DNA from 4 places in the Streptomyces sp. NPDC046465 genome. Region 1 is predicted to be linked to each of the others. Evidence: riboswitches for the same ligand, from Rfam matches in the RefSeq annotation. Region 1 holds a riboswitch; each other region holds the start of a gene.
What was found. A riboswitch is a leader RNA that binds a small molecule or an ion and turns the genes downstream of it on or off. The one in region 1 is predicted to bind cobalamin.
Positions count from the first base shown of each region.

Region 2: linked by a shared signal. The riboswitch ahead of ABZ953_RS28610 (CbtB-domain containing protein) and the one ahead of cobN (cobaltochelatase subunit CobN) in region 1 are both predicted to bind cobalamin.
Region 3: linked by a shared signal. The riboswitch ahead of metE (5-methyltetrahydropteroyltriglutamate--homocysteine S-methyltransferase) and the one ahead of cobN (cobaltochelatase subunit CobN) in region 1 are both predicted to bind cobalamin.
Region 4: linked by a shared signal. The riboswitch ahead of ABZ953_RS17540 (ABC transporter substrate-binding protein) and the one ahead of cobN (cobaltochelatase subunit CobN) in region 1 are both predicted to bind cobalamin.

Region 1 covers NZ_JBEYZK010000027.1:11,088-15,832, reverse strand. Annotated here, with positions in the region: gene cobN (cobaltochelatase subunit CobN) at 1-2,419, opposite strand, end outside; cobalamin riboswitch at 2,453-2,588, opposite strand; gene ABZ953_RS32750 (cobalamin biosynthesis protein CobG) at 2,709-4,151, shown strand; gene ABZ953_RS32745 (precorrin-8X methylmutase) at 4,163-4,745, shown strand, end outside.
Region 2 covers NZ_JBEYZK010000020.1:13,909-18,653, forward strand. Annotated here, with positions in the region: gene ABZ953_RS28595 (histidine phosphatase family protein) at 1-109, shown strand, start outside; gene ABZ953_RS28600 (hypothetical protein) at 120-422, opposite strand; gene ABZ953_RS28605 (CbtA family protein) at 460-1,221, opposite strand; gene ABZ953_RS28610 (CbtB-domain containing protein) at 1,245-1,466, opposite strand; cobalamin riboswitch at 1,503-1,645, opposite strand; gene ABZ953_RS28615 (DUF3048 domain-containing protein) at 1,865-2,857, shown strand; gene ABZ953_RS28620 (MMPL family transporter) at 2,998-4,745, opposite strand, start outside.
Region 3 covers NZ_JBEYZK010000005.1:171,059-175,803, reverse strand. Annotated here, with positions in the region: gene ABZ953_RS10025 (hypothetical protein) at 1-282, shown strand, start outside; gene ABZ953_RS10020 (hypothetical protein) at 465-1,262, shown strand; gene ABZ953_RS10015 (DUF6629 family protein) at 1,573-2,217, opposite strand; cobalamin riboswitch at 2,425-2,660, shown strand; gene metE (5-methyltetrahydropteroyltriglutamate--homocysteine S-methyltransferase) at 2,824-4,745, shown strand, end outside.
Region 4 covers NZ_JBEYZK010000010.1:171,007-175,751, forward strand. Annotated here, with positions in the region: gene ABZ953_RS17525 (DUF2017 domain-containing protein) at 1-80, shown strand, start outside; gene ABZ953_RS17530 (amino acid permease) at 453-1,955, shown strand; gene ABZ953_RS17535 (M67 family metallopeptidase) at 2,070-2,492, shown strand; cobalamin riboswitch at 2,456-2,630, shown strand; gene ABZ953_RS17540 (ABC transporter substrate-binding protein) at 2,674-3,645, shown strand; gene ABZ953_RS17545 (iron ABC transporter permease) at 3,726-4,730, shown strand; gene ABZ953_RS17550 (ABC transporter ATP-binding protein) at 4,727-4,745, shown strand, end outside.

The sequences.
Region 1 (4,745 bases):
TCGGCAGGACGTTGACCAGGCCGCGCAGCGGGGACCCTGACGGGCCCGCGGGGACGAAGCCGCCGTTCAGGGCGTGCACCGCGTGGTCGAGCTCGGCAGTGGTGCCCGCGAGGCGCGGGACGACCTCGCGCGCCGCGAACTCCAGGACGGCGGCGACCTCTTCACCCTGGTCGCGCGGGATCGCCGCGAGGTCCCAGTCCGCGTCGTCCATCGCTTGGACCAGCGCGCGGGCCTTGTCCTCGGCCTCGTCGGCGCTGACGCGCGTCGCCGCCGACTCGTCGAGACCGAGGGCCTCGCGCAGGCCCGGCAGCGCGGTCGTGCCGCCCCAGATCTGGCGGGCCCGCAGGATCGCCAGGACGAGGTTGACGCGGTCGCCCGCCGCCGGGGCGCTGCCCAGCACGTGCAGACCGTCGCGGATCTGCATGTCCTTGATCTCGCAGAGCCAGCCGTCGACGTGCAGCAGGAAGTCGTCGAAGCCGTCGTCGTCCGGGCGGTGCTGCAGGCCCAGGTCGTGGTCGAGCTTCGCGGCCTGGATGAGCGTCCAGATCTGCGCGCGGATCGCGGGCAGCTTCGCCGGGTCCATGGAGCTGATCTGGGCGTACTCGTCGAGGAGCTGTTCCAGGCGCGCGATGTCGCCGTAGGAGTCGGCGCGCGCCATCGGCGGCACCAGGTGGTCGATGAGCGTGGCGTGCACGCGGCGCTTGGCCTGGGTGCCCTCGCCCGGGTCGTTGACCAGGAAGGGGTAGATCAGCGGCAGGTCGCCGAGCGCGGCGTCCGGGCCGCAGGCCGCGGAGAGGCCCGCGTTCTTGCCGGGCAGCCACTCCAGGTTGCCGTGCTTGCCGAGGTGGATCATCGCGTCGGCGCCGAAGCCGCCGTCCGCCGCGGGCGCCGCGATCCAGCGGTACGCCGCCAGGTAGTGGTGCGACGGCGGCAGGTCGGGGTCGTGGTAGATCGCGATGGGGTTCTCGCCGAAGCCGCGCGGCGGCTGGATGAGGATGAGGAGGTTCTCGCGGCGCAGGGCGGCGAGGACGATGTCGCCCTCCGGGTCGCCGCCGTTGCCCACGCGGGACTTGTCCAGGAACATCTCGCCGGGCGGCGGGCCCCAGTGCCCCTCGACCGACGCGCGCAGCTCCGCGGGGAGCGTCGCGTACCAGCGCTTGTAGTCGGCGGCCGGGATGCGCACCGGGTTGGCGGCGAGCTGCTCCTCGGTCAGCCACTCCTGGTCGTGGCCGCCCGCGTCGATGAGCGCGCGGATCAGCTCGTCGCCGTCACCGGAGACCAGACCGGGGAGGTCGGCCTCGGGGCCGAACTCGTACCCCTCGGCGCGCAGCCGCCGCAGGAGCGCGACGGCGGAGGCGGGGGTGTCGAGGCCGACCGCGTTGCCGATGCGGGAGTGCTTCGTCGGGTAGGCGGAGAGGACCAGGGCGAGGCGCTTGTCGGCGGCCGGGATGTGCCTGAGCCGCGCGTGGCGTACGGCGATCCCGGCGACGCGGGCCGCGCGCTCGGCGTCGGCCACGTAGGCGGGCAGACCGTCCTCGTCGATCTCCTTGAAGGAGAAGGGGACCGTGATGAGGCGCCCGTCGAACTCCGGCACCGCGATCTGGCTCGCGGCGTCGAGCGGCGAGACGCCCTCGTCGTTCTCCTCCCAGGCCGAGCGCGATCCGGTCAGGCACAGGGCCTGCAGGATCGGCACGTCGAGGGAGGTCAGCGCGCCCGCGTCCCACGACTCGTCGTCGCCGCCCGCGGAGGCCTCGGCGGGCTTGGTGCCACCGGCCGCGAGCACGGTCGTCACGATGGTGTCGGCGGCGCGGAGCGCGTCGATCAGCTCCGGCTCGGGTGCGCGCAGCGAGGCCACGTACAGCGGCAGGGGCCGGGCGCCGGCGTCCTCGATCGCGCCGCACAGCGCGTCCACGAAGGCGGTGTTGCCGCTCATGTGGTGGGCCCGGTAGTAGAGCACCGCCACGGTCGGGCCGTCGATGTCGCGCGCGGTGCGCTCAAGCGGGCCCCAGGACGGGGCGGGCGCGGGCGGCTCGAAGCCGTGGCCGGTGAGCAGCACGGTGTCGGAGAGGAAGCGGGCCAGCTGCTCCAGGTTGGCGGGGCCGCCGTGCGCGAGATAGGCGTGTGCCTCGGCGGCGATGCCGATCGGCACGGTCGAGGAGGCCATCAGCTGGGCGTCGGGCGCCTGTTCGCCGGTGAGTACGACGACCGGGAGGCCGGTGGCGGTGAGCTGGTCGAGGCCGTCCTGCCAGGCACGGACACCGCCGAGGAGGCGTACGACGACGAGGTCGACGCCGTCGAGCAGGGCGGGCAGCCCGTCGAGGTCGAGGCGGGAGGGGTTGGCGAACCGGTAGTCGACGGGGCCCCCCGCCGCGCGGGCGCTGAGCAGGTCGGTGTCGGAGGTCGACAACAGCAGAAGCATGCGGGCGCAGGCCTTCCTCGGGGTGTCCGCGCCCCGGGTGGTCGTATGGACGGCAGGAGTTCCTGGCTCACCCGGAGGCCGGGTTCACAGTGGCGGGACCGCGCCGGATTCGCACCGGGCTTCCTCCCTCGGGTCCTGGTGGACCCACGCCGTCGCTGGCGTCGACGGACTCGGTGGGAATCCGCCGCCTGCATAGTAAGTCCTGCCCGCCGCGTATGGGGCGGCCACCTGCCAGGACGGCCCGTCTCGGGAGGCGACCGGCCGGATGCGCGTGGGTATGCTCGCCGCCATGCCGCCCACCCGAGCCGCTTCCCCAGACCAGGGCGAATCCCTCATACGTGACCGGGGCGACGCCTGCCCCGGCGCCCTTCGCCTGCACCTCGCCGACGACGGCAGGCTCGCCCGACTCCGGCTGCCCGGCGGGCTGCTGACGTCCCGTCAGGCCGACGTGCTCGGCACCGCGGCGGAGCGTCTTGCCGACGGGAACCTCAGCATCACCTCGCGCGGCAACATCGAGCTGCGCGGCCTCGGCGACGCGTGCGGCGGCGAACTCTCCCGGCTGCTCGCCGACGCGGGCCTGCTGCCCTCCGAACGGCACGAGCGCGTGCGGAACGTCCTCGCGTCCCCGCTCGCGGGAACCGACGGACTCGGCCACGCCGACGTGCAGTTGTGGGTCCGCGAGCTGGACGGACTCCTCTGCGCGCAGGAGTGGACGACGGCGCTATCCGGCCGCTTCCTCTTCGCCCTGGACGACGGGCGCGGAGACCTGGCCGGGATCGGCGCGGATGTGACCTTGATCGCAGAATCGGGCGGGACGGCGGTCGTACGGGTCGGGGGCCCGGCCTTCCGGGTCGCCGCCGCCGACGCCCCGCGCGCCGCCCTCGCCGCCGCGGGCGCCTTCCTCGACGCCGTGCGCGCGGCGGGCAACGGAGCCTGGCGGGTCGCGGAGCTGCCTGCGGGGCAGTCGGTGGACCTGGCCGGAGCGCTGGAGCGGGCGGACGTCGCGGCAGAGCGGGCTGGGCTTGCAGAGCGGGCTGAGGTTACAGGACGGGCTGGGCTTGCAGAGCGGGCTGGGCTTGCAGGACGGGCTGGGCTTGCAGGACGGGCTGAGGTTGCAGAGCGGGCTGAGGTTGCAGGACGGGCTGAGCTCGCAGGACGGGTCGAGGTTGCAGGACGGGCTGAGCGGGCCGAGACCTGGGGGGCGGCCCGCAGCGCCCCGCCCGTCCCCGGCGCCGACGGGCACGCGGTCGCGGTGAACGCCCGCCTCGGCCGGGTGAGCGCCGCCCAGTGGCGAGCCCTGCTCCCGCTGCCCGCCGACGAACTGCGGGTGACCCCGTGGCGCGGCTTCGTGCTCCCCGGCTTCCCCGACGCCGCCGCGGCCCGGGAACGCCTTGCCGTGCTGGCCGACGCCGGATACGTCACCACCCCCGACTCTCCCTGGCTGGGCGTCGGCGCCTGCACCGGCCGCCCCGGCTGTGCCAAGTCCCTCGCCGACGTGCGCGCGGACGTGGTGCCGGGCCCCGGCGGGCTGCCCGTCCACTGGTCCGGCTGCGAACGGCGGTGCGGGCACCCGCGCGGCGACTGGGTCGACGTCCTCGCCACCGGCGACGGGCGGTACGAGGTGACGGTGCGCACCCCCGGCGACGAGCGGGCGCCCGTGACCGGCGGCACCCTGACCGAGCAGGTCACCAGGGCACGTACGACCAAGACGACAACCACGGCCACGAGATGAGCGAGAGCACAGTGTTCGACTACGAGAAGGACGGCGCGGCCATCTACCGCGAGTCCTTTGCCACCATCCGCGCGGAGGCGGACCTCCACGGCCTGCCCGCCGACGTCAGCCAGGTCGCGGTCCGGATGATCCACGCCTGCGGCATGGTCGACCTCGTGAAGGATCTCGCCTTCAGCCCGCGGGTGATCGCCGACGCCCGCAAGGCGCTGCGCGACGGCGCGCCGATCCTCTGCGACGCGAACATGGTCGCGAGCGGCGTCACGCGCAAGCGGCTGCCCGCCGACAACGACGTGATCTGCACGCTCGCCGACCCGTCCGTACCGGACCTCGCGGCTCAGCTCGGCACCACCCGCAGCGCCGCCGCCCTCGAACTGTGGCGCGACCGCCTCGAAGGCTCCGTCGTCGCCATCGGCAACGCGCCCACCGCGCTCTTCCGCCTCCTGGAGATGATCGAGGAGGGCGCGCCGCGCCCGGCCGCCGTCCTCGGCATCCCGGTCGGCTTCGTGGGCGCCGCCGAGTCCAAGGACGCGCTGGCCGCACACCACTCCGGTCTGGAGTACCTGGTCGTACGGGGGCGTCGCGGCGGCAGCGCGA
Region 2 (4,745 bases), on a different contig from region 1:
GCTGTCCGCGTTCTGGCGATTCGACGTGCTGCCGTTGTCGACGACCGAACTCAGCGGACGCTCCGGACGCTGGAACATCCGGCTCGGCGGGCCGCTCGGCGCCGCGTGACGCGCGCGGTTCAGCGGCCCTGGTCACGGTGGCGGGCCAGCAGCACGGCCACCGTGCACCGCACGCAGGCGGTCTGCGGGGCCGCCGGATCGCCGACGGCGCACCTTTCCGCCGGGCAGGCACCGACCAGTTCCTCCAGGTCGCGCAGGAGCCGCTCGGTCCGCTTGGCCTGCTGGGCGAGCACCCTCACCCGTGCGCTCTGCCCGCCGATCTGCCGACGGCTCGCGATCAGTTGCGCGTACTCCTCGGGGGTCAGCGCGACCGCCGCATGTCCGCCGAGGGTGATGTGGCGCGGCTCGGGGTGTCCGGGCACTCCGCTCCTCGATTCGTCGCCGTGCCGTGTCCCGGTCCTACCGATCCGCCGCGACCGACTTCCCGGACGTCGGCGCCGCGGGCTTCGGCAGCAGCAGGCGCTGCGCCAACTCCCCGAAGATCAGGCCGAAGGCGCACCACAGAGTCGCCTGCATGGCGAGGGCGGAGAGGCGGAAACGCCACAGCAGCGCGGCCGGGAAGTGCTCGGGAACGTCGTTGATCACCGGCAGGAACTCATAGGCCAGTCCGATGGCCACGGCGAAGCCGAGCACGGCCGCGACGGTCGCGTACCAGGCACCGAGCAGGGGCGCGAGCCGCTTGCCCAGCAGGGTCGCGGCGACCGCGAGGAGCACGCTGAGCACCATCATCAGCAGATACAGGGAGGTCCGCTTGCCGATGGTGTCGGGGTTGCCGACAGCGGGCGGGTTGGCCGGGTACTTCAGGAACGGCACGACGTAGACGGCGAGCAGCGCGCAGCCCGAAAGGAGCAGCGCCGTCGCCCGCGGGCCGAACCGGCCGACGCGGCCGAGGGCGAAGCTGTAGGCGAGCGCGGCGATTCCGCCGAAGGCGACCCCGTAGACGAGGACACCGGTGGCGAGGCCGGCCGTGGACTGCAGGCTCCGCGAGACGAGTTCGACCTCGTCGCCGTGCGAGTGGCCGGCGTGCGCCTCTTCGAAGCCGATGGCGGCGTCGACGTTCGGCTCACCGAGCCAGTAGGCGATGACGAGGGCGAGCACGCCGGCCCCAAGACCGGCGAGCATGCCTCGAACGAGCAGGTTGCGTACGGTTGTCGAGTTCATGAGCGGGCTTCGGTTCCCCCTGGTCAGTGGCAGGGGAAGCCGAGCAGATGGCGGGCGTCGTGCACCCACTCATGGACCTCCGCGCCGCTGAACACGGAGGTGGCGCCCTGTTCGGCGCCGACGAAGTACAGCAGGATCAGCATCAGGATCCCGAAGAAGACCGCCCACGGGGCGATCACCTTCAACGGCAGCTTGAGCGGTACGGCAGGTGCGTCGGCGGTCGGCTGAGCGACATGGTGCGCCATGGCGGTGCCTCCTTCGGGAGTTCGCGTCCCGTCTCGGTGGTGCGGAGGACGACAGCCACGGGTCTGACTCACGAGCGGTAGGGGTACCGCTCGCACACAGTGGCGCGACCGTGCCGGGCTCACACCGGCTTCCGTCGAGCTGTCGTCGATATCGCAGTGACGGTACCGCGTGGCGCGTTCATGGCCAAGGCCGGCCGACGACGGCGCACCGGGGAGGAGTGGACACGCATGCCGGAGCGCCGTTCGGGGCGGAGCCGCGCGGAAGGTCCCCGGAAAGCGTGATGTGGCGGTGGTGGATGGCCCAGCGGCGATTGGGGCCGGGGTCCGGGGCGGTAAACCTGCGGCTGCCTCAGGCAACACCGGTTCCGCCGCGAATGGACACGAATGGAGACGCCCCCATGGCAGCCAGGACAGTCCGGGCCACCCGCCGCACCCGTCTCGGCACACGCGTGCTCGCACTGGTCGCCACGGCGACGCTCGCCGTGAGCGCCCCCTCGTCCGCGAGCGCCCCGGCGCACGGGGACGGTGTCGCGCACCGGACCCCCTCGCCCTTCACCGGGCAGCTCGCGAGCCAGGGGCCGGTCCTCGCCGTGAAGTTCGACAACTCCCGGGCAGCACGGCCGCACACCGGTCTCGACCAGGCGGACATCGTCTACGTGGAGAAGGTCGAGGGCGGCATGAGCCGTCTGATGGGCGTGTACTCCAGCAGAGTGCCGGAGTCCGTCGGCCCGGTGCGCAGCGCGCGTGAGTCCGACACCGAACTCCTCCGCCAGTTCGGCCGGCCCGTGCTGGCCTACTCCGGGGTGCGCAGCGCCCTGCAGAAGGTGCTCAGGGAAGCCCCGCTGTACGCCCGCCCGCACGACCGCGTCCCGCGCGCCTACTTCCGTGACAGCGCCAGGACCGCCCCGCACGACCTCTTCGTACACCCGCGGGCGCTGCTGCGTTCGGCGCCGCAGGCCGGCCGTCCGACCGACATCGGCTTCCGCTTCGGCCCGGCTCCGGCGGGGGGCGCCCCCACCGGGAGCCGGACCGTCCGCTACTCCGGCGCCAGCCACACCTTCGACTGGTCGCCGCGGGAGCGCCGGTGGCTCGCCTCCTTCGACGGTGCCCCGGCGCTCAGTACGGCGGGGACCCGGCTCGGCGCTCCCACCGTCGTGATCCAGTACGTGAACATGCGCCCTTCGCGCTTCAAGGACGTCAACGGCGCGGTGACGCCGTACATCGAGACGGTCGGCAGCGGCCGGGCGCTGGTGCTGCGCGACGGCCAGAGCTATGCCACGCGCTGGAATCGCGCCGCGGCCACCGGGGGCACCGCGTTCACCCGCGCCAACGGCGAGCCGATGCCCTTCGCCCCGGGGCAGGTCTGGATGGTCTACGCGGACCACGGCTGAGACGCGTCCCTGTCGGGACCGGTGGGTGCCGGATCCGACCGGGCCGGAAAACCGGAAAAGAGACCGGGCGGGCCGGCCGAGGCACTCCCCATCAGAGAAGGGGTGCCCCGGCCGGCCCGCCCGTGCCGGACCGTCGTGTCTCACCTGCCCGCAGGGGCGAGCTCCCGGTCCGTCTCGGCGTCGGGTGCCCCGGTGTCACCGAGGTTCTTGTGCAGCTTCTCGCCCTCCACGTCCACGTTGGGCAGGAGCTTGTCCAGCCAGCGCGGCAGCCACCAGGCGGACTTGCCGAGCAGGGCGAGGACCGCGGGCACGATCGCCATGCGGACGACGAAGGCGTCGAAGAGGACGGCGATGGCCAGGCCGAAGCCCATCATCTTGATCATGTCGTCGTTCTCCATGATGAAGCCGGAGAAGACGCTGATCATGATGATCGCGGCCGCGGCCACGACCCGTCCGCCGTGGGTGAAGCCGGTCACGACCGACTCGCCGGGGCGCGCCCCGTGGACGTACGCCTCGCGCATCCGGGTCACGAGGAAGACCTCGTAGTCCATCGCCAGGCCGAAGACCACACCGATCATGAAGATCGGCATCATGCTCATGATCGGACCGGGCTGGTCGACGCCCACGATGTCCGCGAGCCAGCCCCACTGGAAGACCGCGACGACGGCGCCGAGCGCGGCGGCCACCGAGAGCAGGAAGCCGAGCGCCGCCTTGAGCGGGACCAGGATCGAGCGGAAGACCAGCATCAGGAGCAGGAACGCCAGGCCGACGACCAGTCCGAGGTAGGGCAGGAGGGCGTCGTCCAGGGTCTGCGAGAAGTCGATGGTCATCGCGGTCTGGCCGGTGACCAGGATCTCGGAACCGGTGTCGGACCCGAGGCCGTCGGCGGTCGAGCGGATCGACTTGACCAGTTCCTCGGTCTCGTGGTCGCTCGGCCCGGTCTTCGGGACGACGTTCATGATGGCGGTGTCGCCGGCCTTGTTGGACTGGGCCGGGGTCACGGCGGCGACTCCGTCGATCTTGCCGATCGAGTCGCCGACGGTCTTGGCGGCGGCCGCCACTCCGGAGTCCTTGCTGACGGTGACCATCAGCGGGCCGTTGAAGCCGGCGCCGAAGGACTCGGACAGCATGTCGTACGCCTTGCGCTGGGTGGTGTCCGGCGCCGACGTGCCCTCGTCGGGCAGGCCGAGTTCCAGGCTGGCGGCCGGGACGGCCACGGCTCCGAGGCCGAGGACGGCGACCACGAGCACGGAGAGCGGGTGGCGCAGCACGAACCGCGCCCAGCGGGTGCCGAGCTTCGGCTTGGCGTGCGGGTCGATGAGCGAACCCGCGGGCTTCTTGCGGTCCTTGCGGCGCAGCACCTTGCGGCCCGCGAAGCCGAGCAGCGCGGGGATCATGGTGAGCGCGATGAGGACGGCGATCACGACGGTGCCGGCCGCGGCCAGACCCATCTTGGTGAGGATCGGGATGTTGACGATCGCGAGGCCCGAGAGGGCGACGACAACGGTGAGACCGGCGAACACCACGGCGGAGCCCGCGGTTCCGGTGGCCCGGCCCGCCGCTTCCTCCGGGGTACGGCCCTCGGCTATCTCCGCTCGGTAGCGGGAGACGATGAAGAGGGCGTAGTCGATGCCGACGGCGAGGCCGATCATCATCGCGAGCGTGGAGGTCGTGGCCGAGAGGTCGAGGGTGCTGCCGAGCGCCGCGATGCCGGAGATGCCGATGCCGACGCCGATGAGCGCGGTAAGGAGCGGCATGCCCGCGGCGATCAGCGAGCCGAAGGTGAGGATCAGGACGACCGCGGAGATCGCGATGCCGATGAGCTCGGCGCTGCCGCCCATCTCCTGTTCGGCCATGACGGCGTCGCCGCCGGTCTCGACCGTGAAGC
Region 3 (4,745 bases), on a different contig from region 1:
CCAGTCCCCCTGAAGCCCTTCGGCGACGAGGAGGACAAGGCGAGATGCTGCAAGGACGGATCGATCGCCGTGAACCTGCCGGGGCCTGACGACTTCGGCGGCCTGCGCCCGACGGTGATCGACGTGACGCTCGTGACGAAGAACGGAGCCAGGGTGGCCAGACGGGCGGCCTTCACCCTCGACTGGAGCGGCACAGCGCCATCTCCCTCGCGGTCGCCATCGCCGTCTTCCTTGTCGCGTTCACCCGGCTCCCCCGGCCCGGCGAACGCGTTCGCCCGATGAGCGAGCCCCCGGCCCCCGAACCGGAACCCGAACCGAGACCGGAGCCGGAACCGGAACCGGAGCCGGAGCCGGAACCCGGACCTGACCCGAGCCCCGACCCTCCACCCGACCCGGAACCCCAGCCGCCCCCACCCGCACCACCGCCTCCGCCTACGCCGCCCTCCGACCCCAGAGTCGGCTGGGTGGAGATCGTCGGCGCCATCGGATCCCTCGTCACCCTTCTCACCGCGGTCCTCTTCTACTTCGGCTGGGCGAGCACCGACGCCGAGACCAAGGCGCTGGGGCTGCGCGAGACCGTGTTCCACTTCTCCACCAGCGACTATCTGTTGCGCAGCGTCGGTGCTCTCTATCTCCCCGCCTGGCTGGCCGCGGGCATCGCGCTCGGCGTGCTCGGGCTGCTCCGCCGGGTGGCGGACGAAGCGGAGCGGCTCGCCCGCGCCGTGCGGGTGCTCCGGTTCGCCTGGGCCGTGCCCGTCGTCCTCGTGCCGCTGTATCCGCTCAGCCCGTGGCTGTTCGACCTGCTCCTCCCGCTCACCGCGATCGGCGGCTTCGCGCTCAACGCGTACCCCCGCACCCGCACACGCCGGGACCTGCGGCTATGGGGGCTCACGCTGTTCCTCTGCGTCCTGTCACTGTTCTGGGCCGTGTCGGCGTACGCGGCGATCGCGGGCCGCGGCCGCGCGGAACTGACCGAGCGGACCCTCCGGAGCGACTTCCCCGCCGTCGTCGTCTTCAGCGAGAAGGACTTGATGATCCGGGGCGGCGGCAGCTGCTTCCGGCGCGTCACCGACAAGGGAAGCCAGTACGCGTACGAGTACGCGGGCCTGCGCCTGTTCCACGTCTCCGGAGACCGGATCTTCCTCGTACCCCGCGACTGGTCGCCCGGGAACGGCACCCTCTACGTCCTCAAGGAGGGAGCGGCGCAGCGCGTCGATCTGCTCAGCGGGGCCGGTCGCCGGGAACAGGAGTGCCGGGGGTAGCCGACCGGCCGCCGGAGTGGCCTCCGGATCGGCGCGTCAGAGGTAGCCGTCGCGCCGCGGTGCCGGAGCGCCGCCGTCCGCCGGGGGAACCTACGGGTCGGCAGGGGGGTCGTCGGCTGCGGGTCCCGGCTCGGGCGATCCGGCGGGGCCGAGGGCTCCGGGGCGCGTCGAGCCCCGCAAGGGAACGCCGCCCGCGGAACGCCCGTACCGCCGCGTCCTCACCGGGAAGCGGCCGGTCGTCGTGCGCTTGCGGGGAACCGAGAGCCAGCAGGCGCTCTCTGAGGCTCCCCGACTGCCTCACCTCCCTCTGTCAACGAACCTCCCCCTGGGACGTATCGGGCCCCGGGCGACGCCTGCTGACCCAGAGCAGCAGGACCACCGAGCACACCGCGGCGAACGCACACCACGTCGAGATGTACTCCTGTCGCCACAGCACGACGGTCACCGCGGCCCCGACCGCCACCAGGACGCCGAAGAGGACCAGGCCGCGGTCGCCGGACAGGAGCAGGGAGCCGATGGTGGCGAGGAGGTAGCCGACGATGATCAGCTGCGCCTGCGGCAGTCCCAGGGAGTATCCGACGGTGTGCCCTCGGATCTCGGCCGTCACGGTGCGCGTCGCCAGTACGCAGGCGAGCGTCGCCGCCGTCGCGATGCCCGCCGCCAGCGGGACGAGCAGACGGCGACGGGCGCTCGGCGGCGCGGAGCACAGCACGGCCGCCGGTACCCACAGGGGAAGGAGCGGAAGCGCGATGACGGCCCAGGCGACGGTGGCGGGCCCGGTGCCGCCGTCGTGGTGCCAGACGGCGGCCTCGATGATCTGGTGGATGCCCAGGAGGAGCGGCAGCGCGGCCAGTGGCAGGTCACGGGGGCGCCGGGCCGCCAGGGTCACGGAGGCGACCCCCACGGCCGTGATGCCCGCGCCCGCGACGAGGTCGGCCGTCTCGCTCCAGCACATGGCAGCAACGGTACGGCCACCCCGGCCCGGGAGCGCGTCGGCCGACCCTTTCGGGGACCCCGGGCAGGCGCGCGCGCAGGACAAGACTCAGGACACGCCGGACCGTGCCTTTTCCCGCTCTCCACGTCGGCGAAGCACGAACATCACGTGTTCCACCTCACCATTTGAATGCTCAACGCGACGCGGTCCACCGGCGGGTGGCCCCGTATGGTGATCGGTACAGCTGGTTCGCCCCGTCCGCCAGGCGGGAGCGTCGCAAGAGGGAACCCGGTGTGAATCCGGGACTGCCCCGCAGCGGTGAGCGGGAACGACCGCCGTCACACGCACTGGGACCGGAGTCCGGTTCTGGGAAGCGACGGCCAGTAGGTGTCCGCCCGCCTTCTTCACGAAGGCGGTGGACGGGCCCGCGAGTCCGAAGACCTGCCCGCTGTCCGTGCGCGAACCATTCGTGCGCGGATATCTCGGTGACCTCGAGGGCGGGTCGGCGTACACACCAGACGGGCGACCGCGCCGACCACGCGATCCGGACCCGCCCGGTGCTGCCACCCTTCGCGCTCTCGTCCCGTCTCCGGGATCTCAGGGATTCGTCTCGCGAAGGAGATCTCCGTGACCACCAAGCCCGCAGCCGCGGCAGCACGGGCCACCGTGTACGGCTACCCCCGCCAGGGCCCCGACCGGGAGCTCAAGAAGGCGATCGAGGGTTACTGGAAGGGCCGCGTCAGCGCGGACGCCCTTCGGGACACCGCCGCCGAGCTCCGCCGCTCGAACTGGCGGGAACTCACCGACGCAGGCATCGGTGAAGTCCCGACCGGCGACTTCTCGTACTACGACCACGTCCTCGACACCAGCGTCATGGTCGGTGCCCTCCCCGAGCGGCACCGTTCCGCGGTCGACGCGGACGCGCTCGACGGCTACTTCGCGATGGCGCGCGGCACCCAGGATGTGGCGCCGCTGGAAATGACGAAGTGGTTCGACACCAACTACCACTATCTGGTGCCCGAGTTGGCCCCCGGAACGGTGTTCCGGGCCGACTCGAGGAAGCAGGTCGAGGAGTTCAAGGAGGCACGGGCTCTGGGTCTGACGGCGCGGCCCGTCCTCGTCGGCCCGGTCACGTACCTCCTGCTGGCCAAGCCCGCGCCCGGAGTGGCCGCCGACTTCGACCCGCTGACCCTCCTCGACCGTCTCCTGCCGGTTTACGCCGAGGTCCTCGCCGACCTGCGCGCGGCGGGCGCCGAATGGGTCCAGCTCGACGAGCCCGCGCTCGTCCAGGACCGCACGCCCGCCGAGCTCAACGCGGCCGAGCGCGCCTACCGTGACCTCGGCGCCCTCCCCGACCGGCCGAAGCTCCTCGTCGCCTCGTACTTCGACCGGCTCGGCGACGCCCTTCCGGTGCTCGCCAAGGCCCCGGTCGACGGTCTCGCCCTCGACTTCACCGACGCGGCCGCCGCCAACCTCGACGCGCTCGCGGCCGTCGGCGGGCTGCCCGGCAAGCGCCTTGTCGCGGGTGTCGTCAACGGACGCAACATCTGGGTCAACGACCTGGAGAAGTCCCTCACCACGCTCGGCACGCTGCTCGGTCTCGCCGACCGGGTCGACGTGGCCGCCTCCTGCTCCCTGCTCCACGTCCCCGTCGACGCGGCCCTCGAACGGGACATCGAGCCGCAGATCCTGCGCTGGCTGGCCTTCGCCCGCCAGAAGACCACCGAGATCGTCACCCTCGCCCGGGGCCTGGCGCAGGGCACCGACACGATCTCCACCCAACTCGCCGCGAACCGCGCCGATCTGGCCTCCCGGACCGGCTCCCCCATCACCCGCGACCCGGAGGTCCGCGCCCGCACCGGGGCCGTCACGGAGGCCGACGCCCGCCGCTCCCAGCCGTACCCCGAGCGTGCGTCGGCCCAGCGGACCGGCCTCGGCCTCCCGCTGCTGCCCACGACGACGATCGGCTCCTTCCCGCAGACCGGTGAACTGCGGGCCGCCCGCGCCGACCTGCGGGCCGGGCGGATCGACGGCGACGGGTACGAGGAGCGCATCAAGGCCGAGATCCAGGAAGTGATCTCCTTCCAGGAGAAGGCGGGCATCGACGTCCTGGTGCACGGCGAGCCCGAGCGCAACGACATGGTGCAGTACTTCGCCGAGCAGCTCACCGGGTACCTCGCCACCCAGCACGGCTGGGTCCAGTCGTACGGCACCCGCTATGTGCGCCCGCCGATCCTCGCGGGTGACATCTCGCGGCCGGAGCCGATGACGGTGCGCTGGACGACGTATGCCCAGTCCCTCACCGGCCGCCCCGTCAAGGGCATGCTCACCGGCCCCGTCACCATGCTGGCCTGGTCCTTCGTACGCGACGACCAGCCCCTCGGCGACACCGCCCGCCAGGTCGCCCTCGCCCTGCGCGACGAGGTCGTCGACCTGGAGACGGCCGGGACGTCGGTCATCCAGGTCGACGAGCCCGCCCTGCGCGAGACGCTGCCGCTGCGCGCCGCCGACCACCCCGCCTACCTGGCCTGGGCCACCGAGTCCTTCCG
Region 4 (4,745 bases), on a different contig from region 1:
ACCCCCGCAAGCCAATGGTGATGGCCTACCTCTGGCTGGGCGGACTACAGGAAACGCTGGTCGGGACGTTGCTGGACTGATTCCGGGCAAGAATCGGTGCAGACGGCAGCGAAGTTTGATGTAGTAGACAGGTTCCGTTCGCCGAATGGGCCGTTCGCTCAGCGGATGCTCAAATCCGGATAACGATCGCGTCAAGGCGTTGCCTGCTTTTGCGGTGTCAAGGGCGCTTTGTCCGCTTCTTCCTGTGGTCTGCACCACAGGTGGCTCATTCCCTCACTGTTGCCACCGTGATAAATCTTCACGACCGCTCGGTGACGCCACCCATGTCGCCGAGGGCGCTTCAGCCGGCAGACCGCCGGTAGCACTCCATCCATATCCGGGGGGATCAGGACCTGGTCCGCAGCCACAACGCAGATGTGCGGGCGCGGATCAGCATGGAGAAAGGCGTCACCATGACCTCAGTGCAGGTCGAAGAGCACCACGGCGAGCACGGCGGCAATGGGGTCGTCCAGGGCTCGTCCGGCGAGGGCGAGGGGTACCAGCGCGGGCTCGGGGCCCGGCAGATCCAGATGATCGCGATCGGCGGTGCCATCGGCACCGGCCTGTTCCTCGGCGCGGGCAAGGCCATTCACAAGGCCGGTCCCAGCCTCATCCTGGCGTACGCCATCGCGGGCCTCGTCATCTTCTTCATCATGCGGGCGCTCGGCGAGCTCCTCATGTACCGGCCCGTGTCCGGCTCCTTCTCGGAGTACGCACGCGAGTTCATGGGCCCCTTCTTCGGGTTCGTGACCGGCTGGACGTACTGGCTCTTCTGGGTCGTCACCGGCATCACGGAAGTGACCGCGGCCGCCCAGTACATGCAGTACTGGACACACGACTCATTCCCACAATGGGCCTACGCGCTGGTCTTCACGGTCATCCTGTACGGCGCGAACCTCATCTCCGTGAAGCTCTTCGGTGAGCTGGAGTTCTGGTTCTCGATGGTCAAGGTCACCGCCATCATCGGCATGATCCTGATCTGCGTCGGCATCCTCACCATCGGCTTCTCCGACGCCGGTGACACCGCGTCCATGACCCACCTGTGGGACGAGGGCGGGTTCTTCCCCAACGGCATCGGCTCCACGCTGATGACCCTGCAGATCGTGATGTTCGCCTTCCTCGCCGTCGAGCTCGTCGGCGTCACCGCGGGCGAGTCCAAGGACCCGAAGACCGTCCTGCCCAAGGCCATCAACACCGTGCCGTGGCGCATCGCCGTCTTCTACGTCGGCGCGCTCATCATGATCCTGTCGGTCGTCCCGTGGACCTCGTTCAAGCCGGGTGTCTCGCCGTTCGTGAAGGCCTTCGAGGAGATGGGTCTCGGCGTCGGCGCCGCCATCGTGAACTTCGTGGTCCTCACCGCCGCACTCTCCTCCTGCAACTCCGGTATGTACTCCACCGGCCGCATGCTGCGTGACCTGGCGCTCAACGGCCAGGGCCCGAAGTTCTTCACCAAGCTCACGAAGAACGGCCTGCCCCTGACCGGCACCACCGTCTCGGCCGCGTTCATGCTGGTCGGCGTCTGGATCAACTACCAGTGGCCGGGCGAGGCGTTCAACTACGTCGTCTCCTTCGCGACCATCTCCGGCATGTGGGCCTGGATCATGATCCTGTGCTGCCAGATCCGCTACCGCCGCAAGGCCGACCGCGGCGAGCTGCCGCAGTCCACCTTCCGGGCGCCGGGAGCCCCGTACACCAGCTGGTTCGCCCTGCTCTTCATCGGCATGGTCATCGTGATGATGGGCGTCGACAAGGACGCGCGGATCTCGCTGTACGCCGCTCCGGTCTGGGCCGCGATCCTCACGATCTCCTACCTGATCCTCAAGAGCCGCAACCCGCAGGCCGCGGCGTTCACCAAGCGCAAGACCGCTGTCGACGGCTCCGTCACCTCCGACAGCACTCCGGTCGAGAAGGACTGACACCGGCTCTGTTCTGCCTTCGGACACCGGCTCTTCCCTGCGCCGTGTCCAGCATTCGGGCCCGCCCGTACCACACTTCGGTACGGTGCGGGCCCTCTGCTTATCCTGACTCCCATGCTGACCCTCACCCAGGCCCTCCACGACCAGATCGTCGCGCACGCGCGCCAGGACCACCCCGACGAGGCCTGCGGTGTGGTCGCGGGCCCGGCGGGCACCGGCCGCCCCGAGCGCTTCATCCCGATGCTGAACGCGGCCCGCTCGCCCACGTTCTACGAGTTCGACTCGGGCGACCTCCTCAAGCTCTACCGCGAGATGGACGACCGCGACGAGGAACCGGTGATCGTCTACCACTCGCACACCGCGACCGAGGCCTACCCCTCGCGCACCGACATCACCTACGCCAACGAGCCCGGCGCACACTACGTCCTGGTCTCCACGGCGGACACCGACGACGCGGGCCCCTTCCAGTTCCGCTCCTATCGGATCGTGGACGGCACGGTCACCGAGGAAGAGGTGCAGGTCGTCGAGGCATACTGACCTTCGACCTTGAGGCGGCAGGAACCAGGAAGCCGGTGCGAAACCGGCACGGTCCCGCCACTGTGACCCCGTCCCCTCCCGGCAAGCACCGGCCGGGGGCGGGGGAGTCAGGAACTGACCTGCCGCCTTGCTCCACGCAACGCAGGGGACGCGGAAATCCCCTGGAGGAGGCAGTTTCATCATGTCCCGCCGTCACACCGGCATACGCGCGCTCGCCGCGACCGCCCTGCTCGTCCCGCTCGCCGCGTGCTCCTCCTCCGGTTCGGACGGTGACACGAAGCCCGCCGCCAAGACCGCCGGATTCCCGTACACCGTCACCAACTGCGGCGTGAAGACGACGTACGACGCACCCCCGAAGCGCGCCGTCACCATGAACCAGCACGCCACCGAAGTGATGCTGGCCCTCGGCCTCAAGGAGCACATCGCCGGGACCGCCTACCTCGACGACAAGGTCCTGCCCGAGTACGAGAAGGCGTACGAGTCGATCCCGGTGCTCGCCAAGGAGTACCCCTCCTACGAGAAAGTGCTCGCCGCCGACCCCGACTACGTGTACGGCGGCTACGCGAGCGCCTTCCTCGCCGGGGACGGCCGCAGCCGCTCCGCCCTCGCCAAGTCCGGCATCGAAAGCCGCCTCAACGTCGAGGGCTGCGCACAGCACCCCGTCTCCATGGACGACGTCTACCGCGAGGTCCGCGAGGTCGGCGCCACGTTCGGCGTGCGGGCCCGCGCCGACAAGTGGGTCAGCGGCGCCCGCCGCGAACTGGCCGCCACCGCCGCCAAGTCCAAGGGCAAGAAGACCCGCTCCGTCTTCGTCTACGACAGCGGCGACAAGACCGCGTTCACTGCGGGCGGCCGCGGCATCAACAACGACATCATCGAACGGGCGGGCGGCCACAACGTCTTCGCCGACGTGAACAAGTCCTTCAGCGACGCGTCCTGGGAAAAGGTCGTCGAGCGCAAGCCCGAGACCATCCTCATCCTCGACTACGGCGCCACCACCCTCGCCCAGAAAAAGAAGCGCCTCCTGGACGACCCGGCCCTCCAGGACGTCCCCGCCATCAAGAACAAGAGCTTCGCGGTCCTGCCGCTCTCGGACGTGGTAACCGGCGTACGAGCACCGGAGGCGGTGAGGAAACTGGCGGCACAGCTGTGAGGTCCTTTCAGCCCGTCCGGCGTTTGAGGACGAGCCCGCAGGGCGATAGACGGGACGCACGGGGGCGCCGACTCCTCACGCTGGCAGTCCTCACAGCCGCCCTAGCGGGAGCGACACTCGCCGGGCTGGCCCTAGGCTCCGTCCGCATCCCCCCGAGCCAGGTCATAGAGATCCTCACGGGAAGAGCGGAACCCTCCCCGTTCCGAACCATCGTCCTTGACGTAAGACTCCCCAGGGTCCTGCTCGGCGCAGCCGTAGGCGCCGGACTGGCAGTCATCGGCACCGTCCTCCAGGCCCTCGTCCGCAACCCCCTCGCCGACCCGTTCCTGCTCGGCGTCTCCTCGGGCGCCTCCGTCGGCGCGGTCTGCGCCATCGTGCTCGGGAGCGTCTTCGGCCTGGGCAGCGCCCTGTCGACCACCCTCACGATCCCGGCCGCCTCCTTCGCGGGCGCCCTGGTCTCGCTGGTCCTCGTCTACGCCCTGGCCAGAAGCGGTGGCGGCGGCTTCGCCACCGGCCGCCTGATCCTCGCGGGCGTCGCCGTCTCGTACATCCTGTCCGCGCTGACCAGCCTCATCCTGGTCACCGCCGACAGCGCGGACCACCTCAAGGAGGTCCTGTACTGGACGCTCGGCGGCCTCGGCAGCGCCCGCTGGGACATGCTCGCCCTGCCCTGCGTCACGCTGGTCCTCGGTACGGCCCTCCTGATGGTCATGGCCCGCCCCCTCGACCTGCTCCTCGCGGGGGAGGAGGGCGCCACCGTCCTCGGCCTGGACGCCGCCCGCTTCCGCGTCGGCGTCTTCGTGCTCGCCTCACTCCTCACCGGCGTCCTGGTCGCCTACAGCGGGGCCATCGGCTTCGTCGGCCTGATGGTGCCGCACGCCGCCCGCATGCTGGTCGGCGCCGCCCACCGCGCGCTGCTGCCGGTCGTCGCGCTGATGGGCGCGGTCTTCCTGGTCGTCGCCGACCTCGCCGCGCGCACCGTCGCCGCGCCGCAGGACATCCCCGTGGGCGTGCTCACCGCGCTCACCGGCGGCCCGTTCTTCCTGTGGCTGCTGCGGCGGCGCACCGAAGGAGTACCGGTATGACCCACCCGACCCGGC